DNA from 3 places in the Arthrobacter sp. TRD_SC_6 genome. Region 2 is predicted to be linked to each of the others. Evidence: riboswitches for the same ligand, from Rfam matches in the RefSeq annotation. Region 2 holds a riboswitch; each other region holds the start of a gene.

Region 1 (9,805 bases), 1.0 Mb from region 2:
CTTTTCGGTTGTCGGTTCGAAGCGAGGTTACTTCAAGGTGCCTGCGGATACGGATCCCTGCAGCTGGCGCTGGAAGAGTACGTACACAACGAGCACCGGAGCGACCGTGATGACTACGGCAGCGAAGAGTGCGCCGAAGTCAACTGCGTAACCGGCCTGCGAGGCGAAGCGGGCCAGGCCCTGTGAGAGCACATAGTTGCGCTCATTGGTGTTCAACGCGACCGGAATGAGGAACTGGTTCCACAGGCCGAGGAAGTTGAAGATGGCCACGGATGCGATTCCCGGCTTCGCCATCGGCAGCATCACCTGGAAGAACGTCCGCCATTCACCCGCACCGTCAATCGAGGCGGCTTCCGCAATCTCGTGGGGAAGCGTCTTGAAGAAGGAAAAGAGAAAGAACACCGTGAACGGGAGCGCGAACGCCACATAGGTAATGGTGAGTCCGGGCAGCGTGTTCAGGAGGCCCATGTTCTGCAGGATGAAGAACAGCGGAACGATGGCCAGGAAGATCGGGAAGGTCAGGCCGGCGAGCATCAGGTAGTAGACCGCCCGGCTCCCGAAGAACTTGAAGCGGGCCAATACGTAGGCGCACATGGCTCCGAGGACCATCACGATGATCAGCGCTGAACCTACCACCAGGACGGTGTTGATGAAGTAGCGGCCAATCCCAGCGGTTGTCCAGGCATTCACATAGTTGACGAAGTTCGCTTCCGCGGGCAGCGAAAACGGCGAGGAGAAAATCTCGCTGGTGGTCTTGAACGACGTCATCAACGTCCAGAGCAGCGGCAGGACGACGATTGCTGTCCACAGGATCAGCAGGGCGTGCGCTACCGTGCCGAACGTTTTGTCCCCGGAGGAATCCTTGGACTTTGCCACGGTTTGGTCCTCAGGCGGAATGGGAGGGCTCTTGCGGTCCCGTTTGCTGGTGTTTTCGGGAAGTGTCTTGGTGGTCATGATCAGGCGTCCTTTCCGCCGAGCAGCCTGTTGGCAAGGAACACCAGGGCTGAGAAGACCAGCGTCACGATCGCCAGGATCACGCCCATTGCACTTGCGTACCCGAACTGGCCGTCGTTGAAAGCCGTGGTGAGCAGTTGCTGGGACATGACGAGAGTGGAGTTGTTCGGCCCACCGATGGGGTTGAGAACCGACATATAGACAAACGCATCAAGGGCCAGGATGCCCATGTAGATGTAAGCGGTCTGCACGTTATCGCGAATCAGGGGAATGGTAATCGAGATGAAGGTTCGAAAGCGTCCGGCCCCGTCGATCCGCGCAGCCTCGAAGGTTTCAGCGGGGATGCCCTTGATCGCGGCAACAAAGAGCACCATGTAGAAGCCCACGAAGCCCCAGACGATCACGAACATGGATGCTGGCATCGCCGAGGATTCATTACCCAGCCACGGGAAATTCCTGAATTGTTCGAGGCCGATCCCCGTCAGTATGCCGTTGAGTAGGCCATTGGACGGAGCAAAGATCTGATTCCACATGATGCCGATGACTACCGCCGGGACCACGTACGGGAAGAAGGAGACAATCCGGTAGAAAGACGAATTCTTCAAGCCCTTGATCTGACCGCGGCTACTGCCGCCCACGGTGACCATGGTGGCGAGGATGAGGGCCAGGATGATCGTGACGATCGGAAGAACGACTACCAAAAGGATGTTGTTACCGACGGACTTCAGGAAGATGTCGTCGTTAAGGAGCTTCGTGTAGTTGGCGAAACCGGTGAACTCCATGTCCGGTGTGAACCCGGACCAATTTGTCATCGAGTAATAGAAGGCCTGGGCGAAAGGCGAGATGACAAACAGCAGGTAGATGGCCAGCGGAATGCCAAGGAACACGGCAAAGAAGCTGACCCGATCAAACGTAAGTTTTTTGCGCCGCCGACTGGCGGTGGCCCGAGGGCCACCGCCAGCTGGTGGTTTTGTGTCGAGAACGGTCACTTCACTTCGACCTTCTCAACGGAATCATCTTCACGGATACGATCAGTGATTTCCTGGAGCCCGGAGGTCAGGGCAGCAGCGTCGGATTCGCCGCTCAGGAACGTGTTCCACACAACCAACTGATCCGGGTTCATGCCGTACAGCGTGTTGAAGTTCCAGTGGAAGATGTCCGAACCTGCGTCCGCCAGCAGAGTGGTCTGCGACACCAGTGCTGTGGAACCGAAACCGTCTGCCGGAACGGTGTCCTTGACGATGGTCGGAGCCAGCTTGGTCTTGGCGAAGTTCGTTGCAGCTTCCTTGGAGAGCATGACGCGCAGGGTCTCCATACCGCCGGCAACGTTCTTGCCCTGGGACGGGACAACGAATGGCTCGCCCGATGCGCTGTGGAGAGCGGTGTATGGCAGCGCTGCATCGGCGGAGACGGAGGGCACTGGAGCGCCGGTCATCTCGAAGCCCTCTGCGGTCTGGTCCTTCATCTCGTTCTCGATCCAGGACCCTGATGGGTAGAGCAGTGCCGTCTGGTCATTGGTCCACTGCGCCTGCGCCGCGGTGAAGACGGTGCCTGCACCGCCCGGCTGGATGTAGCCAGCCTTGACGATCTCGTCCAGGGCAGAGAAGACGGACTGGATCGCTGGGTGCGACCAGCACTCCGGCTCAAGGTTCTCCAGTGCGAGGCGGACTTCATCTCCGCCTTCCTTGATGGCGCTGGCAATAGCCATTTCCATGTAGTACGTCGAAGCTTCCTTGCCGAAGGTGAACAGGTACTTGTCCTGCTCCTTCGCCGCGGCGCCGAGAGCCATCGCCTCTTCCCAGGTCTGCGGAGGGGTCCAGCCATTTTCTTCGAACAGCGATGCGGAGTACCACAGCGCATAGACGGTGAGGACGTAGTTGATGGCCTTCAGCTCGCCGTCGAACAAACCGGGCTCAAGGACGCCGTCATAGAGCGTGTCGCGGATGACGTCACCCTCGAGGTTCTTCGCATCAATGACCGGGTTGAGGTCCTCGAGCTGCGCAAGGATGGTGTTGAGGCCAATCTGCTGGGCTCCGGAGTTGTCAATGAGGTCCGGTGGGTTGCCACCGACGAAGCGGGGCTGGAGTTCCTGGGCGATTGCCGTGGAGGCTGCTACCTCGACCGTTACGCCGGACTGTGCTTCCTCGACGAGGCTCGCGGCGAACTCGACGTAATCGATGCCGTAGCCGCCGTTGAAGATGACTGTGTCGACGGTCGAGTCTGCTGCTACACCGAACGGGTTGGCGTCAGAAACTTCTCCCGCAGGGGCTTCTCCGCCACTGGTGTTGCCTCCGCCTGCGGCGCAGGATGCCAGGGCGCCTCCGAGCGGAATGAGGGCCGCTGTCGCAAGCGCGCCCTTCAGAAAGTTACGCCGCTCGAGCGGCTTGTGCTGGAAGTTCATCGTCGTGCCTCCGTTTTTGGGAACTGCATCTTGATTAGATTTTGCTGCAAAGTACTGATTGAACGGCGAGCAAAGTGATCATTTAGATTCATCGCTTGCAGAAGATAATTGCGTGATCTACGCCTCACGTCAAGTCTTACGCGTGTGACGTTACCGGACAGTTATGGCACTTCGTCGGATTTCGATGATCCAGGGGAGTGAGCAGTCAGGTGTATACCGAACGACGTTACGTGATCTATGCTGACCGGGTACACGCACTTCCGCTCACTCAGGTCTTGAGGACTGAATCGCGGGTAAGGGAGCCCACATGAACTCGGAAGCAGGTCTGAAGCGCGGAGACCGGCTCAACGCGATCCTCGAACTGCTTGCGCAGTCCAAGCATCTTGAGGTCGACGATATCGTCGCGCGCCTTAACGTCTCGCCGGCCACCGCCAGACGGGACCTCGACAGTCTGGCCGAACAGCGCCTGCTGAGCCGCACGAGGGGCGGCGCCACCATCGAAGCCGGTGCCTACACCCTGTCTGCCGGCCAGAACCGAGATGCAGCGTCAGCCCACAAACGCGCGATCGCCCACGCAGCCAGCGCCCTGATTCCACGCGGCGCGGTCGTGGGGCTCTGCGGAGGTACCACCAGTACGGCACTGGCGCAGGTGCTCAGCACTCGCCGCGACCTGATGGAGCAGTCGAGGAAACCGACCCTCACGGTCGTCACGAACGCAATCAACATTGCCGCCCAGCTTGCTGTGCGGCCAAACTTCAAGATCATGGTCACAGGCGGGATAGTCAACTCCCGCTCATACGAGCTCGTTGGCCCCTACACCGATGCCATCTTGCAGCGGGTTGCTCTCGACTTCGCTTTCGTGGGCGTGAACGGGCTGGACCCGAAGTTCGGCCCTACAGTCGCCGACGAGGGTGAGGCAGCCGTCAACGCCATGATCGCCCGGCGCGCGACGGCAGCCTACATTGTTGCTGACTCGTCGAAGATCGGGGTTCGGGCATTCGCGACAATGAACGGTTACGCCTTCACGAACCTGATCACGGATGACGGCATCACCGAGTACCAGCTGACGGCATTCAAGGAGGGTGGCACGCGGGTGGTCGTAGCTCCGCCTGTCGACACCGACTAGCCACTCATCGACGCTGTCCAGAGACGGGCGCTTTGGCTGCCGGCAGCCGCGTACGGCACCATGAACCTATGCAGACCGACAAAGCCAGCCAGCCGTCGGCTGCTGTTGGAAGCTTCAGGGTCAAGGCCGAAGTCCTGATTGTGCTGGGGCTGTCACTTGGGCAGTCGGCGGTGTACGCCGTCGTCCAGCTGCTCGACAAAATGTCCCGCGGACCCCTGGGTGCCCAGACCACCACGATGAACCCCACACTGAATGACCGGCAGTACTTCGATCTGGCCTATCAGTTGCTGGGTATCTTCTTCGCGCTGATTCCGGTGGTACTGGTGTTGTTCCTGCTCACCGTTCCAGGCAGATCGGCGTTCCGCAGGATCGGTTTCACGTTCACCCGACCGTTGGTGGACTTCGGACTGGGCTTCGGGCTGGCAGCGTTGATTGGAGCGGGGACGCTGGGCGTTTACGCGGCCGGCCGGGCGTTCGGCCTGACCACCGCCATTGTTCCCTCGGCTCTCGACACCTACTGGTGGACGGTACCGGTGCTGATTCTCTCAGCGGTGCGTCACGCTGTGGTCGAAGAGGTGATAGTGGTGGGGTACCTGTTTGTTCGCTTGAAGGAACTTCGCTGGTCTACTCCGGCGATCATCATCACCTCAGCGTTGCTGCGCGGAAGCTATCACCTGTATCAGGGGATAGGCCCGTTCATCGGCAACGTGGTCATGGGACTCATTTTCGGGTACGCCTACACACGCACCAGGCGAGTAATGCCACTGGTGGTGGCTCACGCCCTTCTGGACATTGCGGGCTTCGTTGGCTTTGCGCTGTTTGGTCCGGCTATTGGACTGGGAAGCTGACCGGCTTCAGATCCGGACGAATCCATCGCTGGTTTCGAACGTCACCGACATAATGCCTGGCGTGCCGTTTGGTGCAATCCACTCCACGTCTACGTTGTCGAGCGGGTAGGCGGCCGGCGTGCCAAGCCATTCGGTGACGCGGTCTGCGGAACCTGCGATTGTCAGGGCGCTCAGCCGCACGGATGCTTCGCGGGCCTGTGAGGGGTGGATAGCTTCGGTGCCGTCATCCCAGCGGATCATGTAAGGAACCTGGGGATCTGCGATCAGGCCCTTGATGCCGATCTGCTGCCAGGTGAGTTCCTGTCCGTCCGGAAACTTGCGGTTCCCGGGGACAGCCCCGCGTCCGAGCCGCTCTTCAAAGGGTGAAAGATCATCAACCGCAACGCACCAGCCCATCCAGCCGCCGCCAGCTTCCGACCGTGCGCGGACTGCCTGCCCGAAGGGGGCCTTGTCCGATGCCGGGTGGTTGAGTACCTCAACCACCTCTAGGTACTGGCCGTTGACGAGAGGGATGATCACGTTCCGCGTACCGAACCGCGGATGAACCCCGCCCCTGACATAGTCAACGCCAAGGGCTGTGGAGATCCGCTCTGCGGTGGCAGTCAGACCGTCGGGTTCGCAGGCATATGACACATGATCCAGACGCATGGCCCCATCTTGGCACTTTGTGATGGACGCCTCGACTTAGGGTTACCTAAGTCACAGGTAGGATCGTGAGTGTTCCGACGGTGCAGGAGCCCAGATGGTTGTTCTGGGACCGCCGATTTCCGGACTCCTGCAGTGGAGGATTAAGACTCGTTCACCTAGTCGGACTTGGCGTACGTTGCCGCACTCATGATTTCGTACCCCACAAACGTCTCGTCATTTTCAACCCAAGCATCGTGGCCCGGAGGAATGGCGTAGGCGTCACCGGCATTGATTGTGTTGCGGGTCCCGTCTTCCAACTGGACCGTAAGTGTTCCCGCGATGCAGAAGCCCAGATGGTTGTTCTGGCAGCTGTCGGTGTGGACCACGGTCTTGACCGTCTCGGACCAGCGCCAACCGGGCTCGAAGGTGAACCTGCCGAGCGTGGTGCCACCAATATTGACGACATCGACTTCTGTCTTTGGGGGACGGCGTTTTTCATCCGGGTCATCAAAAGATTTTGATTCAAGGGTTGTGACAGTTACTGCAGGCATTTTCAGTTCTCCTCAACAAGGAGTGGTTTAACTGTTCCTCCGGAAGCGCGATTGGTGCTCCGGGAATGCAAGTCTGGCAGGGCATCGCGACGACGTGCCGTAATGGGCTGAACCGAACCTGCGATCGAGATTCTCAGGTTGCTCTCAATCTGAGGCACTGTCAATAGGTGCAGACGGTGATTTTGGCCGCCGCCACAGGAAGCATCGCGAAAGCACCAGCACCCAAGGAACCCCCAAGGTCATTTCACCGCGAGTCACAATAGTTGCCCTTTTCCGCCCCTGTCGGGTCTTCTAGTAACAGGTCACGAGTGACAGTGTGGCGGGCTCTTGCCCGCCATCAGCCCCGGCTTGCTGTCCGGCAACCCTCCTTCCGCGGTGGGGTGCCCCGGGTGACGACCAGGCCCTGCGCGCGGTGTGCAGGCGCAAGCGCGATCCACAAAGGCGGCAGGTTTGACAGGCATCACCACAACGGAACCGCACCCTGAGGCGGAGCCTGTGGACAGCGTCGTACACCAGCTGTCCATCGGCCCACTGACGCTGGAGACCGGCGGACATCTGCCCGACGTCGTCCTCGCGTACGAGACCTGGGGGACGCTCAACGCGGAGGCTTCCAACGCGGTACTGGTACAGCACGCACTCACGGGGAGTACGCACGTGGCTCGGGGAACCTCCGAGGAGGACGGCTGGTGGGACGGATTCGTCGGTCCCGGCCGCACCATCGACACTGATCGGTTCTTCGTCGTCTCCATCAACATGCTCGGCGGCTGCTATGGCTCAACCGGGCCTGCTTCGCTCGACCCGGAGGGAAACCCGTGGGGATCCCGCTTTCCGTTCATTACCATTCGGGACTCGGTGCGGGCAGAGGCATTGTTGGCGGACCGGCTCGGTGTGGCGACATGGCATTCGGTGATCGGCGGGTCGATGGGCGGGGCGCGTGCACTCGAGTGGGCGGTGATGTATCCGGAGCAGGTGGCGCGTTGTGCGGTCATAGCGTGTGCTGCTGCGAGTTCGGCTGAACAGATTGCTTTTGCCCAGGCGCAGGTGCAGGCCATCCGTCTTGATCCCCGGTACAACGGTGGGGACTATTACGGCAGCGCCAGCCCGGAGGACGGGCTCGGTATTGCACGGCGCATAGCCCACATCACCTATCGCTCCGAAGCCGAGTTTGCGCACAGGTTCGGCCGTGCAGCGCAGGGGGCCGAGGCGCCGTTCGGGTCCCACCTCTCCGCAGATCGGGGCAGGTACCAGGTGGAAAGCTACCTGGACCACCAGGCTGACAAGCTGGTCGGCCGGTTTGATGCGAACAGCTACGTCACGCTCACCGAGGCACTGATGAGCCACGACGTCGCCCGGGACCGTGGGAGCCTGACCAGCGCTCTGTCGGCATCCAGCGCGCGGTTCTTCATCGCTGCGGTGGACTCGGACAGGTTGTACTGGCCCTCACAGTCGCATGACCTGGCGGCCGCTCTTCCGGGCGATGTGCCGGTGCACACGATCACGTCACCGATCGGCCACGACGCCTTCCTCACGGAGATCGCGCAGCTTGAGCCGGCGCTTCGTGCAGCGTTTTACGACGACGACGACGACGACGACGACGACGCCGCCTAGCTTTCCTAGAGGCGTTGCAGGCGCAGGTCGACGGGCCGTTCCAGGAAAGCGGAATACCTGTGGACTGCGCTTTCGAGCGCTGCGGCCTCGTCAGGATCGAATTGCCTATGCATTGTTACCTGCACCATTACGTGCCGTCCGGCCTTGCGCGCACTGAGCGTGTGTTTCCAGCCGCCCGCCACTTGACCGTTGAGCAGGACAACATGCCCGGCCAGATGCGCCGGATTGGTCCCGAGTGGAGCCGTGCCGAAGAAGCGGGTGGGGGTATAGCCCATCACGAACTCGTCGTAGCACTGGATCAGGTCCACCCGGGGGAGCCCAGGGGCCGCTGCAACCGGCTGCTGCGCCGAACAGACGAAAGTGGTGCCACCGATTTCCTCTGTGGCGAACTGGTCTCCGGCCTCTTTCAAACCAACGCGCACGTCCGTCAGGGTCAGTCCCGACCAGAGGGCGCAATCCTTCACGGTTGCGGGAGATCGGGAACTGAAATAGCGGATCACCAGCTCGCGCAACGCTGCGGTTCTGTCGAACGTGCCGCCGTCGTGCCCTGTGGTTGGTCCGCCCGGTGGGATCGAGCCGGCTCGCGAACCGAACGCCGCGTAGGTGTGTTTTATTGTCCCGTTCGGGTTTGTCCCGTTCGCGGCGAAGACGGGGATTCCACTGATGAGGACCCTGTCGAGTTCGGCAGTCATCAGGAAGGACGCCAGGGCGGGGCCGGTGGATGGAAGTCCGGAAGCATCCAGCGCTGCAGCCAGTTCGTCGCGGGTGCGGTGGGCTCCGTCCGACACCGCTGCCTCGAGTACCGCCGTTCCCTCCGCCATGGTGCGTGCGTCATGTCCGAGCCGTTTTAGGAGAGGCTGCATGGACCTCCTGACTCGTGATTCGGTAAGGCGGAGCAGCCAGTCTGCATCCGATCTATGCACAAAGTGCCAGGTTGGCCTCAGGACATGGGTCCGCAGGAGTGACCCGGCCGAGTATTCCTGATCGACGGATGTGGCCGTCGTACCGTTGCAGCGCTGCGCGAGTGACCAGCGTGCATAGGCGAACTCCTGGGCCTGCACAGCGCCCATTGATCGCAGGAGGGCCGGTGCTGATTCCGCTGGAGGACCCCAAAGATGCTGCTGGAGCAAACGTCGGGTGCCGACGTCGTGCGGTGCTGGAGCGTTTGCGGGTCCGGCTGCCGCGGTTTCTCGGGGCGGGTTCATGGACCAACGCTCCCACATGGGGGCGGCCGGGCCGCACCTTTGGCCGTGCCAGAATGTCTTAATGACCCAAACCGCTGGACCCGGCCCATCGTCAGCACCGCAATCCACCTGGGAGCCGGTGGTGATCTGGTCCAAACCGGAGAACGAGCGGCCGGATACCCCGTTGCTGGTCCTGTTGCACGGTCACCTCGCCAACGAGGATGACCTGATGGGCATTCTCGAGTTCCTCCCGGAGGAGTTCACTGTGGCGTCGGTCCGCGCACCTATTGCGATGGGCTCCGGATTCACCTGGTTCCCGTTCACTCCCGACGCGCGGGGGCTGACGGGTGAGGTCATCGCAGCCGTGGACAACATCACCGGCTGGGTGGATTCGGTCAGGACCAACCACTCCAGCGTGAGCCTGTTGGGCTTCTCGATGGGCATGGCCATCGCCAGTTCAATGCTCCGCATCCGGCCCTTGGACTACTGTGCCGTCGTCGGCCTAT
Region 2 (9,805 bases):
AGCTTCGACACGAGGACGAGGTGGTGCGGCTGGGCGAATTCTCCATGCTGGAGGAGGATCACCCAACCCTCTACGCGTTCACCAGATCGTTCAGCGGCCGCTCCATCCTTGTGTACGGAAACGTTTCAGGCGAACTGCTCGAGCTGCCGGAAGCGCTTCGCGGGGGCGAGTTGGTGCTCGCGAACTACTCAGACTCAGGATCGGCACAGTTGAGGCCGTGGGAGGTCCGCGTACGCGCGCTCGACTGAGCAACAGGCGCGCAAGAAGTCCGTTTAGCGTTCAGCAATCATGGCTTCGGTGTAAAGGTCCATCAGACCCGCTACACCGCTGCGCTCCATCGCCCTTCGCTGGCGGACGGCGCCCGTCCCCCGTTCCCATACCGTCCTCAGCCCTGCCTGTATCCACTGGGAGTCACCCGTTTCATCCAAGGCGCGGCCGATGTGCTCCAAGAGCCGGTCCAGTTGTTCCCTCGCGGGAACCAGCTTCCCGGTGATCGGATTGACGACGACGTCGGTCAGGCCACGCCGCGCGGCCTGCCACTGCGCGGCGTCGAGCAATTCGGGGTCCGGGTCCGGGTAGGGCATGCCGTCCTGAGCCTCCCTGACGGCGGTGGTCACGATTCCCCTGATGAGTCCTGCCAGCAGGACAGAGTCCTGTGCCTCGAGCTGCGCGTCGGCTGTGCGGACCTCGAGGGTGGGGTAGTGGTCGGACAGTCGGGCTACCCAGGTGAGCACGCCACGGTCGATGATCACGCCAGTGTCGACGAGGCGTTGGATCCGCCTCTCATATTCGGCAGCGTCCTGGAAGATCGGGGGACACCCTTGAACCGGCCAGCGCCGATAGTGGACCGTGCGCCAACTTGCGAATCCGCTGTCGCGATCAAGCCAAAAGGGCGAATTGCTGCTCAGCGCGGTAATGATGGGAAGCCACGTCCGGATCCGGTTCAGCGCCTGCACGCCGGTCTCCTTATCGGGAATTCCCACGTGAACGTGTAGTCCGTTCACGAATTGGTCCGCCACGATTCCCCGGGCGCTGGACTTCAGCTCGTGGTAACGCTGCTTGTCCGTCAGCTGGGGGTAGCCTTCTTCGATGCGGGGCGCCGTCGCGGAACCGCTGGCGCGCACGCCTGACTTCCGTGCCGCCGCGCTCAGTTGGCGCCTGAAGTTCAGCAGTGACTCCTCGGCTTCGGTGAGCGTCTCGCACACCGGCGTTGCTGTCTCGATCTGGCAGCTCAGCAACTCCCGTTGGATATCCTCGCGTGTGACCGATCCGCCAGCCTCGAGGATTTCCTGCACCTCCGCGGCGTTAAAGACGGGCAGCCCGGTCTCCGGATGGAGCAGAAGGTACTCTTCTTCAATTCCCAGCGTTGTCATATAAGCGCCTTTCCAAGGCAGTCCGGTCGGCTCCAGTGTAGACATGTCCGGTTTGCCTGCGGGAAGTGAGTGACGCACAGGGCAAACGGGCGTCACAGGAGATTTGACATGGCCACGCCCACCCAGGCTGCCGCGAGTCCCAGCATCAGGTTGCCTCCAACGTGCACGACGGCGGCGGCCGGCCGCTTGCCCTGCCATAACGCGACCGCAGCGACACTGAGCGTGCTGAAGGTGGTCAGGCCGCCCGCGAGACCTGTGGCCCACACTGCGTACCAAACACCCTCGATGCGGGATTCCTGTAGCGATCCCCAGACGAACCCGATGATCAGGGAGCCTACGGTGTTGACCACCATGGTTCCGAATGGGAAGGAGGTCGCTGGCACGGACGCACCTCGCCGTCGTCGTGCCTCAACTGTTGCAACGGCCGCGTCCAGCGCAAAACGCGCCAAAGCGCCCGCAACACCGCCGAGGCCAACGAGCAGTGCGGTGATCATGCGGCGCTCCGCCTGCCGATAGCCAAACCAGCCGCGGCCATGGCCAGGCCAACCAGGAGCGAGAGGCCGAGGTAGGGAATCATGAGTGCAGGCTCCGTCACTCCTACGAGCGTCACCGCCGAGAACGTGGTGAACGAACCGAGTGTGCCCGGGCCGAGACCCGCCTGCACCCAACGCGGCAGCGTGTCCCGGACGCCTGCGTATCCTGTGAGTACCCCGAGGAGCAGGCTTCCGATGATGTTGATCGCGAATGTCGTCCACGGGAACGCTCCGGATTCCTCAGGGACTGCCAGGCCCAGCAGATAGCGGGCCTGCGTACCGAGGAACGCGCCCACAGCGACGGCGGCCCAGACCTGCCAGCCGAGGGGCGTCGCAGAAGAGGATGCAGGGTTGGTCATGAGGTGAGGCTGCAGCCCGGGTGTTCGCCTACGGACTCAACCCAGATCGCGCCGGTGAGCTCGTCGCCGAAGTCGATTTCACGCGAGCCGTGACCAATGTCCACCCGCGCCTGGAGAGGCCCGCCGAACGGTTTGCGCTGCAGGACTGTCACGGGCGAGCCAATGCCAATGTGCTCGCCGGCCAGGAAGCGGAGGAGGCTCGGATTCTCGTCACTGATGCGCGCAACCCGGCCGGCATGGCCTTGGTCGAGGCGATCCAGGGGAAGTGCATCCGGAAGCGTAATGGTGCCCGCGGCGGTGGGAATCGGATCGCCGTGCGGATCCACCTCAGGAAATCCGAGTTTCGCGTCCAGCCGGTCGATGAAGGTGTCGGACACTGTGTGTTCGAGCAGCTCCGCCTCGTCGTGGACCTCGTCCCACAGATAGCCGAGTTCCCGGACCAGGAAGGTTTCGAGCAGCCTGTGCCTGCGAACCATCGAAAGGGCGAGGCGCCGACCAGCGGGTGTCAGTCCCACCGGGCGGTATGGCTCGTAGTCAACCAGCCCCAGGTCGGAGAGTTTGCGGATCATCTCTGAGACCGAGGAGTTCGCGACGGACAGCCGTGCGGCCAGGCGCGAAGAAGTTACGGGGGCGTCGTGCCACTCGGAGAGCGCGTAGATGGTTTTGACGTAGTCCTGGACGCTCACTGAATCGGTTCCGAGTGCTGCGGCTTTGGCGGCCATGCTCACGCCTGCTTCGCTGTGCTGGCTGTGCGCCGGCGTCGGGCATACTGGGCGAACTGGCCTGTGCGTGGCGCGCCAAGGTAGACCGCGGTGAAGACGAGCGCCTGCGCGAGGACCACCGCCGCTCCAGTGGAGATGTCCAGGTAGTAGCTGGCGTAAATCCCGCCTACGGAGGCTGCGGCCGTGATGGTGGCTGCTACCACCAGCATGTGGTCGAAACTGCGGGTGAGCAGGAAGGCGGTGGCGCCAGGCGTGATGAGCATTGCCACAACCAGGATGATACCGACCGCTTGTAGCCCGACCACAACGCTGAGTGCCAAAAGTCCCAAGAGCAGCGCGCTCAGGAACTTCGTGTTGAGCCCAATGACATGCGCATGGGTCCGGTCGAAGGCGAACAGGGTGAGGTCCCGGCGTTTGTAGATGACAATTGCCAGCGTCAGGGCACCGAGAACAACCACCTGCCACAGCTCGCCGTCGGTGACACCGAGGACGTTTCCGAACAGAATGTGCATGAGGTCCACCTGCGAGGGAGTCCGGGAGACGATCGCCAGTCCAACAGCGAAAAGGGCAGTGAACACCACGCCGATGACGGTGTCGGATTTCAGCTTGGTGGTCGACTTGACCACGCCGATGAGGGCTACAGCGCCCGCACCGAAGACGAAAGCCCCGATGGAAAACGGAACGCCGGCAATGTAGGCGAGTGCCACACCCGGAAGTACCGCGTGCGACACCGCATCACCCATCAGTGACCAGCCCATGAGGATAAGCCAGCAGGACAGCACGGAGGCGACGACGGCTGCCGCCACCGTGACGATGAGCGCCCGGGTGAGAAACCCATACTGCAACGGTTCGAGGAAGAAGCTCGCCAGGTCCATCAGGCTTCCAATCCGGGCGAAGGTACGACGGCGGCGGGCCCGGCAGTGCCGAAAGCGCGCGCCAGATTCTCATGAGTGAGCACCTCAGTTGGGATCCCTTCGGCGAGGATGCGGTGATGCAGGAGGATGGCACGGTCACAGAACTGGGGGATCCCAGCGAGGTCATGTGTTGAGATGAGAACCGTCCGGCCTTCCTCCTTCAGCTCGCGCAGCAGCTCGACAAGAGTGGCTTCACTTGCCTTATCGACGCCTGCGAAGGGCTCGTCCAGCAGCAGGAGCTGTGCGTCCTGGGCGATCCCACGCGCCACGAATGCACGTTTCTTCTGTCCTCCTGACAGTTCGCCGATCTGGCGGTCGCGAAGTTCTGTGAGGCCCACCCGGCCAAGTGCGTGGTCCACGGCGGTGCGGTCGGTGCGGGACGCGCGGCGGGCTGAACCCATATGCGCATAACGCCCCATGAGGACGACATCGCCCACAGACACCGGGAAGTTCCAGTCCACGTCCTCAGCCTGCGGCACGTAGGCCACGAGCTTCTCCTTGCGCGCTGCCCGGTGGGAGCGTCCGAACAACTGCACCGAGCCGCTCTGCGGGGCGACCAAGCCCATCAGAGACTTGAAGAGGGTGGACTTGCCGGACCCGTTGACGCCGACGAGCGCGCAGACCTGGCCCCTCTCAAGGGTGAAGTGAACGGAATCCAGTGCGATGACGCCGTCGTAGTGGACGCTCAGATGCTCCACGCAGAGAGCGGCGGCAACGTCACGGGGGACAGGGGTACTCATGGCGCGAGCCCTTCGATAATCAGGTCGATGTCATGGCGCAACAGGTCCACAAAAGTGGGCACAGGCCCGTCCGCCTCGGAGAGCGAGTCAACATACAGCGGGCCGGCAAGCCTGGTGCCGGTGGCGTTCGCGACCTGCTGCTGTGCAGAAGCATTGACCGTCGACTCGCAGAACACCGTGGGCACCTCGTGTTCCTCGACGAAGGCGATGACGTCTTTGATCTGGCGTGGTGTGCCCTCATTGTCCGAGTTCACTGGCCAGATGAAGGCTTCCTTGAGGCCGGCGTCGCGTGCGAGGTAGGAGAAAGCACCCTCGCAGGTGACGAGCGCCGGGGTGGCAGACCTGTCGGAAAAGGCTGCCTTCAGTTCCTTCAGGAGTGAGCGCAACTCCTGCTTGAGGGCAGCACCATTCGCGGCGAACTCTGCAGCGTGACCGGGCTCAAGCTCCGAAAGGGCAGTAATGATGTTGTCCACATAAACCTGTGCGGCGGCCGGGGACATCCAGGCGTGCGGATTGGCGAGCCCGGAGTAGTTGCCGGACCTGATGTCCACGGGTTCCACTCCAACGGAAAGGACCTTCCGGGGTGCATCCACCGAGAGCAGGAACCGCTCGAACCACCGCTCGAGGCCGAGCCCGTTATCGAGGATGAGGTCAGCGTTCTGGGCGCGGACGAGGTCCGATGGCGTGGGCTCATACCCATGGATCTCGGTGCCGACCTTAGTGATGGACTCAACGCGGACATGATCTCCGGCCACCGTCCGCGTAAGGTCGGCGAGCACTGTGAAAGTGGTCAACACCACGGGCCGCGGATCCTCGCCGGCCGTTCGTTCGGCGGGCGCGACGCCACAGCCCGTGAGAGCAAGACCCACTATGAGGGTTGCCGTAAACCAATTTTTAGGCATGCCTAAATATAACGCGGAAATTCACTCCCCGACGACGGCGGTGCGTGCAGTCCATCAGGGTCAGGTGTTGTGAGGGCGTTCCAGGCGCCCGGCCCGCCAGCAGTAGGTCAGGTAGGGCAGTTCCAGTGTTGCGTCGGGTGGATGCCCGAGGTGCTCGTGCAGGTACCAGGAGAGATTGTGCTCAACTTTCGCGCGGGTTGGATCCGATGCGCGCTGGTAGTAACTGCGCGAACGGGCAAGTTCGACGACGTCGGCCGCGGACAGGCTCTGCGTCCAGGCAAGAACGGTCCCGACAGGCTCGGCGAACACCATGCCCAGGCGCGGCCGGTACGTCGGGCGGAACACGTCCCCGGCATGCATGATCCGTGAGAGCCGGTGAACCCACGGTACCGAAACATCAAGTTGATTCCACACCAACCCGAGGACTCCGCCGGGTACGAGCACCCGGGCAGCCTCCCTGCCAGCTTCCGCAGGATCACACCAGTGCCATGCCTGCGCAATGGTGAGGGCATCAGCGCTCCCGCTTGGCAGGCCGGTGCTTTCCGCAGTACCGACAACCGTCCGCACATCGGGAAGATGCGAGGACAGTACGGAGAGCATGTCCTCGGAAGGATCGACCGCAGTCACCTTTGCACAGCGCTCGAGTATCAGACGAGTAAACTTGCCGGTCCCCGCGCCGACATCCACGACGTGCTCTGCGGGGTCTGGTAGCAGCCAGTCAACGCAGGCATCCGGGTAGCTCGGCCGCACACGCTCATAGCGCTCGCCGTCCTGGAGGTAACCCTGCGCAAGCTCACGACGGCGCTGCTCACCGAGGCGCGGGCCTCCAACTACCATGGTGCTGCTCCTGGCATGGACTGAGAATGGGGGACAGGTTGGGGAACCCGACAATTAAAGCACCCATCCGCATCCTTGAGCGGACCTTCAGTCTGTGGTGCAGGGAGCGGCACCCGCGGTGCCGGGCGTGTGCGGAGCCCACTCCGGGAAACTGCGGGTCTCTACCGCGGGTACCCATCGGCCAGCATCCACTACGTAATCGGCGCCAAGCCCGTTCTCCACCAGCGCCCGCAGCCCATGCAGGAGGCGGTCGACGTCGTCGTGCCGGGATCCGACGCCGAAGCTTGCGCGGAGCGATCCGGATGGCAGGCCAAGCCGCTTCAGGAGTGGATGGGCGCAGAATTTTCCGTCGCGCAACCCGATGCCGTGTTCAGCCGAGAGATAGGCGGCCACCAGGCCGGCGTCGTATCCGTTCACCGAAAAATTCACGACGCCGATGGCGTCAGCGCTGTCGGTGAAAATACGATGCACTGTGACGTCCTCAAAGCCGTCGAGCCCCTCGACGAGGGCCGCCCTCAATTCGGCTTCATGGTTCTGCCACCCGGATTCATCCAGTGTCGCAAGCACCTGCGCGGCGTTGGCCAGTGCAGCGGCGCCTACCACATTCGGAGATCCACCTTCGTGGCGGGCCGGTCCGGTGGTCCAGGAAACGGAGTCCACCCGCACCGACTTAACAGCACCGCCGCCGGCAAGGTGCGGCGCCCCGGCGTCGAGCCAGTCAGACCTGCCGACCAGTACGCCCGAGCCGTAAGGGGCGTACAGCTTGTGGCCGGAGAAGGCCACGTAGTCGATGGCATCCCGGGTTATATTGAGGCGGCGGTGGGGTGCGAGCTGGGCGGCATCGACCACGATTCGAGCTCCGTGAGCATGTGCGGCTTCAGCAAAGGCGGCGATGGGCAGTATTTCCCCGGTCACGTTCGAGGCACCCGTGATCGCCAGCAGGCTGATTCCCCCTTCGGCCAGCTCCCGCTTCACGAGATCCAAAGTCTGCGCCACTGTGTCGGCCGCAACCACGCTTCGGTGCGGAAGCTGCAGCCAGGGCAGCAGGTTGGCGTGGTGTTCCAGGTCGAGGTAAAGCACTTCCCCGTCCACTGGAAGGCAACCCGCCAGCAGATTCAGCGAGTCGGTGGTGTTCCGCGTGAAGATGACTGCGTCATCATCACGCCCGCCAACGAAGTCCCGGACGATCTTCCGGGCGTTCTCATACAGGGACGTCGAAATCTGGGAGGCGTACCCGGCGCCGCGGTGAACACTCGCATAGTACGGGAGCACGCTCTGGACGTAGTCGTTCACCTGCGTCAGGGCGGGAGTGGAGGCCGCGTAGTCGAGGTTGACGTAGCGGGCTGTGCTGCCGTCAATCAAGGGAGCCTGAAGTTCCCCGCCGAGGACCGGAACCAGCGGACCGGCAGAAAGAGCGGTGGCCAGGTCAAGTATTGCGTTAGTCATGGATGTAAAACCCCACAGTGGTCTCATGGAACCTGCCATGAGGAGGTTCCGCGCTTGCCGAACCACTTTCTGGTTCGGCCTGGTCGTCACCCGGGGCACCCCACCGCAGAAGGAGGGTTGCCGGCCAGCGAACCGGGGTTTCGCGCTGGCACTCGTGACCAATGGCTCCAGCATAAAGGGAGCCCAGTGACTCAATGCTGTTTGTTACGGGTTCCTGTCGCCCGCTCAGTCTTCACAGGAGGTCATCCAGCGCCGGGTTGAGCCGTTTGAGAACTTCGTTATGGAGCGTGCCGTTGGTGGCCAGGGCGTTGCCGCCGAACGGTCCGTCCGCACCCTCCAACGAGGTGAAGCGCCCGCCGGCTTCCGTAACAATCGGAACCAAAGCGGCCATGTCGTAGAGGTTGAGCTCAGGCTCGCAAGCGATGTCGACGGCGCCTTCCGCGACCAGGCAGTAGGACCAGAAGTCGCCGTAAGCGCGGGTGCGCCACACCGACTCCGACAGTGACATGAAGTCGTCCAGGTTTCCGCGTTCCTTCCACCCGGACAGGCTGGAGAAAGACAGCGATGCATCCGCCAAACGCGAAACGTTCGATACCCGCAACCGCGTCGCTGCGGCGAGGGATTTTCCTGTGAAGGCGCCGGTACCGGTGGCAGCCCACCAGCGCTTGCCCAATGCCGGCGCGCTGACTACCCCGACGACTGGCCTGCCCTCATCCACCAGGGCAATCAGGGTAGCCCACACCGGAACGCCTCGAACAAAGTTTTTAGTGCCATCGATGGGATCGATAATCCACCGGCGCGAGCCGGCGCCGCTGCTTCCGAATTCCTCGCCCAGCACCGCGTCACGTGGGCGCGCCCGGGAAAGCTGGCCGCGGATTGCTTCCTCCGCCGATTTGTCTGCGTCAGTCACAGGAGTGAAGTCCGGTTTGGTCTCGACCGCCAGGTCCAGCGCCTTGAACCGGGACATGGTCTGATCATCCACGGAGTCCGCCATCACGTGGGCGAGGCGCAGGTCATCGTTGTAGCTCTGGAGGTTCATACCCATCAACCTATCGCGTCAGTGTTCCTGGAACGCGCAGGTTCGGGCGTTCCTCCGCGCGCCTTGGCTCACTGGGTGAAGCGGGGATTTACCACCAAGCCACAGAGGGTTGAACGACCGGGGGGTCAAACGACAGAAGAGCACCGGCCGTGAGGCCGGTGCTCTTCTGGTGAAACTAAGCTTTAGAGAACGGTGTCCCTAGAGAACGACTCTATTAAAGAACGGAGATGTTCTCAGCCTGGGGACCCTTAGGGCCCTGGGTGGTCTCGAAGCTGACCTTCTGGTTCTCCTCGAGTGAGCGGAAGCCGCCCGAGTTGATCGCGGAGAAGTGAGCGAAAACGTCAGCGCCGCCGTCGTCAGGAGCGATGAATCCAAAGCCCTTTTCAGCGTTAAACCACTTGACTGTACCTGTTGCCATTTTTGTTATTCCTTGAGTGTGAGGATCCCCCCGTACTTCGGGGTTCCTGTCGCGGTGTCCGTTCGCCTGTCAAGAAAGCTTTCGAACTCCGGAGAGAAATCAAGGCTTAAAAATTAGTGCGCAACACAACAACTGAAAACAGTCTAACAGCACTTCGCGGTTAGTGGGTTCCAAGTTCCTTTGATTGTGCAATTGGCTCGGAACCGGCTCCCAGAAGCCGCCGCAATGAGGCCAGCCGAACAGAACCAGACTCTCCTGCATCCCCTGAAGCCACCCACGGGTCCAGTCCGCAATTCACCGCAGTGTCATCATGCCGGCATCCCCGCTCGCAGTCCGCGGTCCCGGGTTCCAGGTCCGGGAACGCAGAGAGGATGCGGTCCGGGACCACGTGAGCCAGGCCGAAGGAGCGTATGCCGGGTGTGTCGATGATCCAGGTTCCCGAAGCGGAGTTGTCCGCCTTCAGCGCATAGGCCGACGACGACGTGTGGCGTCCCCGCCCGGTGACCGCGTTGACGCCGCCGG
Region 3 (9,805 bases), 1.7 Mb from region 2:
GACACTACAGAGTATGGGGATAACAACTCCGGATGACTCCACCCTCTGGGAAGCCAGTCTCAGCTGCAACGGCGACGCTTTCGGTGAGCTCTTCGACCGGCACCGCGATCGCGTTTACGCTCACGCCTGCCGCCTGACCGACAACCGCACCGACGCCGAAGATGTCACCGCCACAGCCTTCCTCCAGCTATGGAAACGCCGTGATGCGGTGACGCTCGTTGACCGTTCCGTCCTCCCCTGGCTCCTCGTCACCGCCAGTCTCTGCGCCAGCAATGTGCGCCGCTCAACCCGCAGATACCGAACATTTCTCGCTAGCCTCCCAAAACCAACCGACACCCGCGACACCGCGGAGACTTTCATCGAACAGAACCTGGCAGCCGGTCTCCACCCGGACTTCCTCCGAGCCCTACGCGCCCTCAAACCAGTCGACCTGCAGCTCGTCACGCTGGTTGCACTCGAAGGATTCACCGTCGCCGCCGCCGCGCCCCTCCTTCAACTCAGCCCGGAAGCAGCAAAAGCACGCCTCCACAGAGCGAAAATCTGGATCAGAAGCGAAGTTCACGTAAACGGACTGGATTCACCACTCCAGCCAGCACAGGAGACCCAGCCATGAACCGCATGGACGAAACATTCAGCCGCGGCTTGCGGGACGCCTTGATTCGGGAAGTCGAGGCGACCCGCACCGGGAGCGCGCGCCGTCGTCGTCGTTGGCAGATTGGGGCCGGCTTTGTTGCGGTGGCGGCGCTTGCTGGTGGCGCCGGCGCTGCGACGGCCGGGTTCTTCCACGTTCCCGGGTCCGACATCGTGACCAGTGTCGCCGATCCCGCCGAGGGCACCTACACCGGCTCAGCCGTCATCGACCTCGGTCCGCCGCCCGAACAGGCAACACACATTCTCGTCGAGCTCACGTGCGTCTCGGCTGGCACCGTCTACTGGGAAGACGGCTCGTCAATGATTTGCAGCGGGAATGACGCGTCGAGCATGGGCGGGCAAACCCTGACCCTCACCCCCGAAAAACGGACTACCGAAATCCAGGCCGACGACGACGTCCAGTACCGCGCGAAGGTCACCTACGTAAACCAGACGCCCACCGAATGGGCCGTGAACGAGAACGGCGACACTTACGGTGGGGCCAAAGACAGCACGGAACCCGACCTGCAAGCGGTCTTCGCGACGAACGGCAAGATGGGCTACGCCTACACGACCGAACTCCGTGACGCCGGCGGATCCGCGAACTTCACCAGCCCGGAGGAAGCGCTCGCCTGGCAGGAGTCGATGAAGGGCAAGACAGTCACGGTGCCGGTCTACGAATCTGACGGCGAAACTGTGATCGGCGAGTTCGTCGTCGGGTCATGGTGAACACCCTATGAATCGGGCGGACTCCACCCGGCGAAAGATCCGATGTATAGTTCCAAACCATGAGCGAATCTCCCGTCCGAGGCGCTGACAGTGCTTGGTTCCAGCACGACCGTTTCGGGTTGTTCATCCACTTCGGCCTCTACGCCTTACCGGCCCGCCACGAATGGGTCATGACCTGGGAGAAGCGCAGCACCGAGGACTACCGCAGGTACTTCGAGAACTTCGACCCTGACCTTTTCGATGCCCGCGACTGGGCCCGCCAGGCCAAGCGCGCCGGCATGAAGTACGTGGTCCTGACCACCAAGCACCACGACGGATTCTGCCTCTGGGACTCCGCGCTCACCGACTACAAGGCATCAAACACTCCCTTCCGCCGCGACCTGATCGCCGAATACGTTGCCGCTATCCGGGCCGAGGGGCTACGCGTCGGCTTCTACCACTCCCTGATCGACTGGCACCACCCTGATTTCACCATCGACGGACACCACCCGCAGCGGGACGCGCCAGATGTGGCAGCGTTGAACGAGTCCCGGGACATGAGCCGGTACCGCAACTACCTGCACGGCCAGGTCCGCGAGCTCCTGACCAACTACGGCCAGATCGACTACCTGTTCTACGACTTCTCCTACGACGTGATCGGCGACGTGGTGTGGGGCGGCAAGGGCGCAACCGACTGGGCGGCTGTTGAACTGCTCGCAATGGTCCGCGAACTGCAGCCCGGCATCCTCGTGAATGATCGCCTCGGAATCGACGGTGACTTCATCACACCCGAGCAGTACCAGCCGAGCCAGCCAATGAAGAACGACGACGGCACGCCAGTCGTGTGGGAAGCGTGCCAGACGCTGAACGGTTCCTGGGGCTACGACCGCGACAACCTCGCCTACAAGACGCCCGACCTCCTGGTACGGATGCTCATTGACGGTGTCTCCAAAGACGGCAACCTGCTCTTGAATGTGGGGCCGACTGGTCGGGGCGAGTTCGATCCACGAGCCAGCGAGAGCCTGCACAGCATAGGCGAATGGATGCGGTTGCACGAGCGGTCCATCCGGGGCGCCGGAGCCTCAGCGTTCGCGCCGCCTGCCGACGCACGGTACACACAGAACGGTAACCGGCTGTACCTGCACCTGTTCGGATGGCCGCTCGAACACGTACACCTGCCGGGTCTGGCCGACAAAGTCGCCTACGCACAACTCCTCAATGACGCCTCGGAAGTGCAACAGATCCAGACCGATCCCACGGCCAAAGCGGCGAATATGGAGATGGGCGGACAACCGCCCGGGACTCTCACGCTCAAGCTTCCGATCCGGCGCCCGGACGTTCTGGTGCCGGTGGTCGAGCTGTTCCTGAAGGATTAGCTCAGGAGGGCCCGCGCTTAAGGGGCGTGGCGCCGTCGTCGTCGTTTCTGTTGGTATTTTCGGTGGCACCCTCCCAGCGCAGGATGTCACCGGGCTGGCAGTCGAGGACGTCGCAGATGGCTTCGAGCGTGGTGAAGCGGACCGCTTTTGCGCGCCCGTTCTTGAGGACGGCCAGGTTGGCGGGGGTGATCCCAATGCGGTCTGCGAGCACGCCCACCGCCATTTTCCGTTTCGCGAGCATGACGTCAATATCCACGATGATGGGCATCAGATCACCTCGTCGAGTTCGGTGCGGAGGTGCTGGGCTTCGGCATCGCGGTCAACAGCCTGGGCGAGCAAGGTCCGCATCACCAGCACGATCAGTGCAACGCCGCCGATCATGAGCGCCGCACCGCAAATCAGGAGCACGATTCCCGGTGCAATTTCGCCCGGAGCCAGCAGGACGGCCAGGCTGAACATGAGCACGGCCGCTGCGGCGATGGCCCAGAAAATGATGTCGACGTAGCGGAAGGCTGCGCGTGAGAACACCGTGTTACGGCGAACCATCGTGAGGAGCTTCCAGACGCAGAGCGCGGTGACCTGCACTGTCACGATGCCGAGGACAACGATTGCGCTGAGCGTGATGCGCAGCCCGGTTGGGACTCCCGCTTCCTCCAGGTCGGTGGCGATCAGTGGAACCATCCACAACTGCACAAAGAGCGAACCCGCCAGCACCATCACGATCACAACACGTAACGCAAGGATGGCCAGTTTTCCCATCACGACTCCTTCGATTGACCTGCAATAGAAATCTATCGTTAAACGAGAGCTAGAACAAGCCAGTGCGTCACAACGGATTCCCCGGGACACCGTCGTCGTTATACTCCTTTCAGCTTCATGAGCTGCGGCGCCAAGCTCCGACTGGCCGCACACCAACCCCATGTTCACGGGTGGTTCGGATGAGGAAGCGGCCCACATTGCCCTCTCGGGCACCGGTGCGGGCAAGAGCAAACTCGAAGGACGGCGATGAGCCACGAACCTCCAGGTGGTCACTTTCCCACGGTCTTTCCCATCCTCAATGTGCACGACGGCGCCATCGACTTCCGCGTAGACGGTGAGTGGGTGCGGCGTTGGAGTCAGGACATCCACACGCTCGAGGCCATGTTGCGCCGAAGCGTGAGCAGGCCGATTTGGGATGCCTGCAGCGGCTTGTTGATTGTGCGGGTGGCAGCCCTCGATCGGCGCAACGGGCTGCGCGTAGGCGTGGTCTTGTCTGATTCGGCCTCGTTGGGCTTGGAATCGGGACGGTCGCTCGAACCGGCTTCTTGAGGGTCGCTGGTGCCGTTGCAGGGCGCCGTACGATTCCTTGCAGGTTTCAGCTCTTCGAGTGGCCAAGGGGTCGGCGTTTTGTTGGGCGACACGCAGTTGCGTTCAGCAAACCTGCCTAAAACGGTACGCTGCAGACAATGCCTGAATCACGTAAACCCAGGATGCACCCGCACCTCGCACGTTTCTGCCTGATTGCCGCACCGCTATTGGGTGCTCTGTTTCTCACCAATGGCGTCTTCCGAATCCTTGACGGCCGGGGATTCTGGGAAACCCTCAGTCCGTTCATGTTCTGCCTTGCCTTCATCGCGATCTTTCTCAACATACGCAAAAACAACAGCCGATAACGATGCCGCAATTGGCTGGCCCTATGACCTGGATTCCCGACCCTCAAAAAGGGTGCATGGCTCAAGGACCGGCTCGACTGGGGATGGGCCGACGTGCATGTCGTCAATCGGCCCAGCGACTGAGCCGCGAATCCTAGAGTAATCCGCGCGCGGCAAGGTTCCGGTACAGCGCGTCAATGCCGAACGTCCACGGCGCTACCTTCTCGCTCACCTGAACCCGGTTGATGAGCGAACCGAGCCGCGGCTCCCTGATGGTGACGACGTCGTCGACGTGGTGCGTGAATCCCGCACCGGCCCCGCCGCGGTCCTCGATCGGTGTGAACAGTGTCCCGAGGTACAGGACCAACCCGTCCGGGTAGGCGTGGTGCGGACCGATCGCCTGCTCCACCAGCTGCGCCGGGTCCCTGCTGATCTTCTCCATCAGGCTCGTACCTTCAAGCCGGAAACCGTCCGTTCCGTCCACAGTGAGAGTGACGACGGCGGAATGGACGTCGTCGAGCCCGTAGCCGCCGTCAAAGAACCGGATGAACGGACCCACCGCAGCTGAGGCGTTGTTGTCCTTCGCCTTGCCGAGCAGCAAGGCGGACCGGCCCTCGATGTCCCGCAGGTTCACGTCATTGCCGAGCGTCGCGCCGACAATGTTCCCCTCCGAGGACACCACCAGCACAACCTCCGGCTCGGGATTGTTCCACTCGGATTTCGCGAGCACACCGACGTCGGAGCCGGCCCCCACAGTGGACAGCACCGGCGCCTTGGTGAAAATCTCCGCATCCGGACCGATTCCAACCTCAAGGTACTGGCTCCACCAACCCCTCTCCATCAGCAGGGTCTTCAGCTCTGCGGCCTCCGGCGAGCCGGGCACCAGCGTGTTCAGTGATCCGCCCAGCAGACCCAGGATTTCCTCCCGGACCGCCGCGCCGCCGTGCGCCTCCCCACGAACCCGTTCCTCGATGATGCGCTCAATCATCGACACCGGAAACGTAACTCCTGCAGCCTTAACCACGTGCAGGTCGATCGGCGAGAGCAACCATGGGCGGCTCGTATCCCGCGTGGCGTCAGGGGTGTTGGCGGCGATCTCATCGAGCGTTCCCAGGACCGGACCTGTGGCCCCGGCAAGCGCACCCGCGGGATCGGCGAGCTCGGTCAGCGCACGCATGGTGGGGAACGACGCACTGACATCCACCACGCCGTCCGCCCGGATTGCCACGACGCTCGGCCCGCCAACGGACGGGTCGAACACGCGGCCAGCGAGCGCGCCTGTTGTGCCGTCGTCGGGCAGTAGCGCTGAAGCGGTGGGGCGAAGAGTCACAGTGAACCTCTCGGTAGGTTGCTAGGCAAAACGGTAAGCCAAAACAGTGGGCGAGAAACGCGCTTCAGCGCCGGTGGAACTCGGCCTGGCGCTTCTCGGTGAACGCGGCCCGGCCCTCGTCGGCATCGGCCGTGGCGAAGGTAATGGTCTGCAGATCCCGTTCATAACGGATTGCTGCGTCCTGCGGCATGTTGTAGGCGGCGCGGAGATTGGCTTTGGCTGTCTCGGCCGCGATGGGCGGACGCGCAGCGATGACCCCGCCGAGCTCAACGGCACGCGCCACCAGGTTTTGTGGCTCCACCAGTTCGCTCACGAGCCCCCAGCGAAGAGCGGTCTCGGCATCGATAGGATCACCCGTCATCAGCATGAGCGCAGCATTCGAAGGCCCGATGGACGCGGCCAGGAACGCCGACATCCCACCCCCACCGATCCACCCCAGCTTGATCTCGGGAGCCGCGAAGCTCGCCGTGGTTGAAGCCAACCGGATGTCGCAGGTCAGCGCCGTCTCCAGCCCACCACCAAACGCGTATCCGTTCACAGCGGCGATCACGGGCTTGCGGCATTCGCGGATGGCGTCGCAGTAGTCGGCCCGATTCCGGAAGTCCCACGGCGTTGCGTATTTGTCCAGGGTGCGGATGTCGCTGCCTGCACAGAAAGACCGCTCGCCCGCGCCGGTCAACACCACTGCCCGGACGCCGTCGTCGTCATTCAATTGATGCACTATGCGCACCAGTTCGTCCGACATCTCCTTGGTCACGGAGTTCAGCTTCGCCGGCCGGTCGATGGTAACCAGCGCTACCCGCCCCCTTATTTCGCAGCGGATATCTTCAGACATGGGTACTCCCTTGGGTAGCAAATCGGTCGGCTAGCGCATTGAACCGCGCATTGATTTCGACGACGGCGGAGGCCGCCTGCGCCGGCCCGAGGATCGCTTCCCGCAACAGGCCTGACGCTTCGCCCTGAAACTTGGTGAAGCCGGGGACGCGCGGGCGCACCCAGGCTTGGTCAATGGTGGCGAGGGTGTTGCAGTAGAAACTGTTCGCGTGGGCGTTGACGGCGTCATTGGTCCAGGCGGAGCGGGCGCTGGGCTGGCCGTCATTGTCGGCAATGAATGTGGCCTGCGTGAGCGGATCAAGGTGCCAGCGTAGGTAGGCGAGCAGTTCATCGTCGACCTTGGACCTACGGGAAAGGGCAAGGCCTGTTCCGCCGATGACGGACCCGCGCCGGCCGCCGGGCACCCAGGCCGGGGCGTCCCCGAACTGCAGGGGCGCCGGGCCGGTGCTGTAGTTCACGTAGCCGAACACCAGTGGGATGTAGGCAATGTCCCGCTCGACACGCATCCGCTCGAGCAACCCGATGGGGTTGAGCAGCTCGGTGCCGGCCGGGGCGCGATGCGCCAGTTCGGAGAGCGTCTCCACCGCCTGTACTGCACGTGGCGGAAGCACTCCGGCACCCGGTTCAATCAACGGTTCCTCCCCCAGCGCCACGCACAGTGAAGCGACACTGAGGAACGCATGCGGGCCCGCCAGGCTGAGGGCAACGGGGGATTCGCCCGACAGCTCGAGCACCTCCGCCCAGGTACACGGTGCTTCGGTCACCTGGGCCGCGTCCCGGACCGAGACCTGAGTTGCCGCGTCCAACGGAAGCGCCCACACGGTGCCGTCATAGCGGTAGCTTTCAAGGGTGGGCCCTACGCTGCCGCCGTCCAGTGCTGCCAGATAGCCGGCATCAAAGAAATCCGACAGGGGGCGGATGCTGCCGGTCGCAACGGCGTCGCCAAGGTGCGGGTGATCGAGGACGACGACGTCGTACTGCTCCATGAGCTCCCTGATCGGCGCGGATTCGAAACCCTCGAGCGAGTGCGTATCCCAGGAAATCAAACCCCCCGAGGCGGCCGCAGACCGCTCAAGTGCCGTGCGTCCGCGGGGATGGTCCCAGGTGAGGCCGCGAAAGCGGCTCATCTGTGCATCCGGTCACTGGCGGCTCCGGCCTCGAACAGCGCCTCGACCGTCCCAATGTCATAACCGATCTCCGCGAACAGTTCGCGTGTGTGTTCCCCTGTCAGCGGTGCACCGCGTTCTATCCGGGGTGGAGTAGCCGAGAACTTATAGGGGAAGCCGGGAGTCTTGACTGTGCCCTCGGTGGGGTGGCTGTACTCCACGAATGTGCCGTTGTGCGCGATTTGCGGGTCATCAACGAGGTCCTGGTAGGAGTACACCGGACCTATCCACACGCCTGCAGCGCCCAGCAGTTCCAGCCAGTGCTCGCTGGTGTTGCCAACGAGTTTCGCCGCGATGCGTTCATGCATCTCATCGCGGTGGCTCCACCCGTGTTCCTCACCCTTCCAGTCGCTGAAGGCAGGCTCGTCCAAGAGTTCGCCGAGGAGTGCTGGCTCGGCAAAGGCGAGCGCGACGAAGCCGTCCTTGGTCTTGAAGATGCCATACGGTGCGCGGATGTATACGTGCGCCAGGGCTTCCCGGCTTCGTTGCTGCGGCCGGTTGCCAACCGTGAACACGCTGAGTTCCTGCATCTGCAGGGTGGTGATGGCGTCCAACATATTGACGGTGACGAGCTGGCCTTCCCCTGTGCGCTCCCGGTGCAACAGCGCGGCGAGTACGCCTTCGAACGCCGTCGACGCCGTCACCGCGTCCGCAAGGTACTGGCCCGCTGGACTCGGCTCGTCGCCGTCGCGCCCGGCCGACAGCATGGCACCGGACATGGCCTGCACCAGCAGGTCCTGTCCTGGCCGGTCGCGGTACGGTCCGTCCTCGCCGTAGCCGGAGATGGACACGTAGACGATTGACGGGTTGATCGCCTTCAGCGACTCGTAGTCCACGCCGAGCCGCGCCGCCACCCCTGGCCGGTAGTTCTGCAGGAACACGTCGGCCGTGCGGATGAGGTCATAGAGTGCCTCGCGGCCCCTGGGTTGCTTCAGGTTCAGGGCAACCGAGCGCTTGTTGCGGTTAAGTGAAAGGAACGAGACATTGATCTGGTTCCCGACGGCGCCACCGGCCGAGGCATGGCGCTGCCATTCGCCGGTAGTCGGCTCAACCTTGATGACGTCGGCGCCCAGGTCACCAAGCCGTTGGGCGGCGAACGGTCCGGCCATCGCGATGGAGCAGTCGATGACGCGGTAGCCCTCGAGAATGGAGGTGGGGCTCATGGGGAAGTTTTCCTATCTTCTGGATGAACGGGAACGGTTGCGCCGTCCTGTGCCGCGGATTTCAGGAGCGCGTCGATCAGCTCGACGGACTTCGCGGCGACCCGTGCGTCCGAATTGTTCTCCGTCGACGTCCCCGCGACCAGGTCAATGAAACGGTTGGGTGGCGTAATGCACTGGTACGCACCCTCGCCGCGCGGGATCGCAAGGTCCCAGCGGCCGCCGTCGTACCGGTGCAGGCTGACGCGTTCGCGCTCAGTGTCGAGAAGCAGCACCCCCTCGCTTCCGAAGATGCGGATGTCGATCTGGTAGGGGTCGCCGTCGGGCACTGTTGCGGCACCGGAAAGGACACCCAGCGCGCCGTTGTCGAACGTGACCGTCGCGGCGTTGAAGAGATCGACGGCGGCACCTGCGCGACTCACGCGTCCCGCAATGGTGGCGGCGCGCAGCCCCGTCAGCCAGAACAGGAGGGCGCTGGAGTGGGTGACCTGCCCATGGGCGTACCCGCCGCCGCGGTCCGGGGACTGCCAGGTGGTCTTGTCGGGGCCGCTGGTGTCGGAGTCCCAAAGCTGGCGGATGTCATCGGGGTCGCCAGCGAACAGGCCGCGCGTGGGTGAGGCCATCTGGCACACCACATGCTGGATTTCTCCGACGCCGTGCTCCTCCAGCAACCGCTTGGCTCCGACAACGAACGGCGCATAGTTCCAGCCGTACGGCACGAGGAAGTGCACTCCCGCACGCTCGGCACGTGCCACCAGATCCCACGCCGATCCCGCGTCCAGGGTCACCGGCTTTTCAACCTGCACGTGCAGGCCGCGGTCGATCGCCTGCACTGCGTGCTCATAGTGAAGGTCGTGTGGAGTCGTGATGACGACGGCGTCGAGATCCTGGGCGAGTAGCTCACTGAAGTCCCCGGTCGCCATGCCGAAGCCGAACTGTTTGCGCACAGCCTCCAGCTGCGGACCCATTC

What was found. Region 2 has a riboswitch for S-adenosylmethionine ahead of ACWA1U_RS14555 (aminotransferase class V-fold PLP-dependent enzyme). Riboswitches for the same ligand answer to the same signal wherever they lie in the genome.
Region 1: linked by a shared signal. The riboswitch ahead of metX (homoserine O-acetyltransferase MetX) and the one ahead of ACWA1U_RS14555 (aminotransferase class V-fold PLP-dependent enzyme) in region 2 are both predicted to bind S-adenosylmethionine.
Region 3: linked by a shared signal. The riboswitch ahead of ACWA1U_RS06125 (hypothetical protein) and the one ahead of ACWA1U_RS14555 (aminotransferase class V-fold PLP-dependent enzyme) in region 2 are both predicted to bind S-adenosylmethionine.

Annotation. Positions count from the first base shown of each region.
Region 1 is NZ_CM143953.1:2,050,315-2,060,119, forward strand. It holds gene ACWA1U_RS09720 (carbohydrate ABC transporter permease) at 28-954, opposite strand; gene ACWA1U_RS09725 (carbohydrate ABC transporter permease) at 957-1,841, opposite strand; gene ngcE (N-acetylglucosamine/diacetylchitobiose ABC transporter substrate-binding protein) at 1,940-3,355, opposite strand; gene ACWA1U_RS09735 (DeoR/GlpR family DNA-binding transcription regulator) at 3,681-4,481, shown strand; gene ACWA1U_RS09740 (CPBP family intramembrane glutamic endopeptidase) at 4,550-5,329, shown strand; gene ACWA1U_RS09745 (VOC family protein) at 5,336-5,977, opposite strand; gene ACWA1U_RS09750 (cupin domain-containing protein) at 6,133-6,507, opposite strand; SAM riboswitch class IV at 6,808-6,942, shown strand; gene metX (homoserine O-acetyltransferase MetX) at 6,967-8,115, shown strand; gene ACWA1U_RS09760 (winged helix DNA-binding domain-containing protein) at 8,121-9,320, opposite strand; gene ACWA1U_RS09765 (alpha/beta hydrolase) at 9,382-9,805, shown strand, end outside.
Region 2 is NZ_CM143953.1:3,067,125-3,076,929, reverse strand. It holds gene ACWA1U_RS14600 (glycoside hydrolase family 13 protein) at 1-248, shown strand, start outside; gene ACWA1U_RS14595 (carboxylate-amine ligase) at 273-1,373, opposite strand; gene ACWA1U_RS14590 (fluoride efflux transporter FluC) at 1,466-1,867, opposite strand; gene ACWA1U_RS14585 (fluoride efflux transporter FluC) at 1,864-2,265, opposite strand; gene ACWA1U_RS14580 (metal-dependent transcriptional regulator) at 2,262-2,987, opposite strand; gene ACWA1U_RS14575 (metal ABC transporter permease) at 2,990-3,862, opposite strand; gene ACWA1U_RS14570 (metal ABC transporter ATP-binding protein) at 3,862-4,641, opposite strand; gene ACWA1U_RS14565 (metal ABC transporter solute-binding protein, Zn/Mn family) at 4,638-5,543, opposite strand; gene ACWA1U_RS14560 (class I SAM-dependent methyltransferase) at 5,604-6,380, opposite strand; gene ACWA1U_RS14555 (aminotransferase class V-fold PLP-dependent enzyme) at 6,468-7,826, opposite strand; SAM riboswitch class IV at 7,872-7,986, opposite strand; gene hisN (histidinol-phosphatase) at 8,059-8,871, opposite strand; gene ACWA1U_RS14545 (cold-shock protein) at 9,080-9,283, opposite strand; gene rsgA (ribosome small subunit-dependent GTPase A) at 9,444-9,805, opposite strand, start outside.
Region 3 is NZ_CM143953.1:1,232,251-1,242,055, reverse strand. It holds gene ACWA1U_RS06150 (RNA polymerase sigma factor) at 14-613, shown strand; gene ACWA1U_RS06145 (peptidase M56 family protein) at 610-1,359, shown strand; gene ACWA1U_RS06140 (alpha-L-fucosidase) at 1,419-2,714, shown strand; gene ACWA1U_RS06135 (helix-turn-helix domain-containing protein) at 2,716-2,982, opposite strand; gene ACWA1U_RS06130 (DUF2975 domain-containing protein) at 2,982-3,473, opposite strand; SAM riboswitch class IV at 3,587-3,707, shown strand; gene ACWA1U_RS06125 (hypothetical protein) at 3,720-4,022, shown strand; gene ACWA1U_RS06120 (hypothetical protein) at 4,160-4,366, shown strand; gene ACWA1U_RS06115 (fumarylacetoacetate hydrolase family protein) at 4,500-5,675, opposite strand; gene ACWA1U_RS06110 (enoyl-CoA hydratase/isomerase family protein) at 5,740-6,510, opposite strand; gene ACWA1U_RS06105 (hypothetical protein) at 6,503-7,636, opposite strand; gene ACWA1U_RS06100 (CaiB/BaiF CoA transferase family protein) at 7,633-8,838, opposite strand; gene ACWA1U_RS06095 (Gfo/Idh/MocA family protein) at 8,835-9,805, opposite strand, start outside.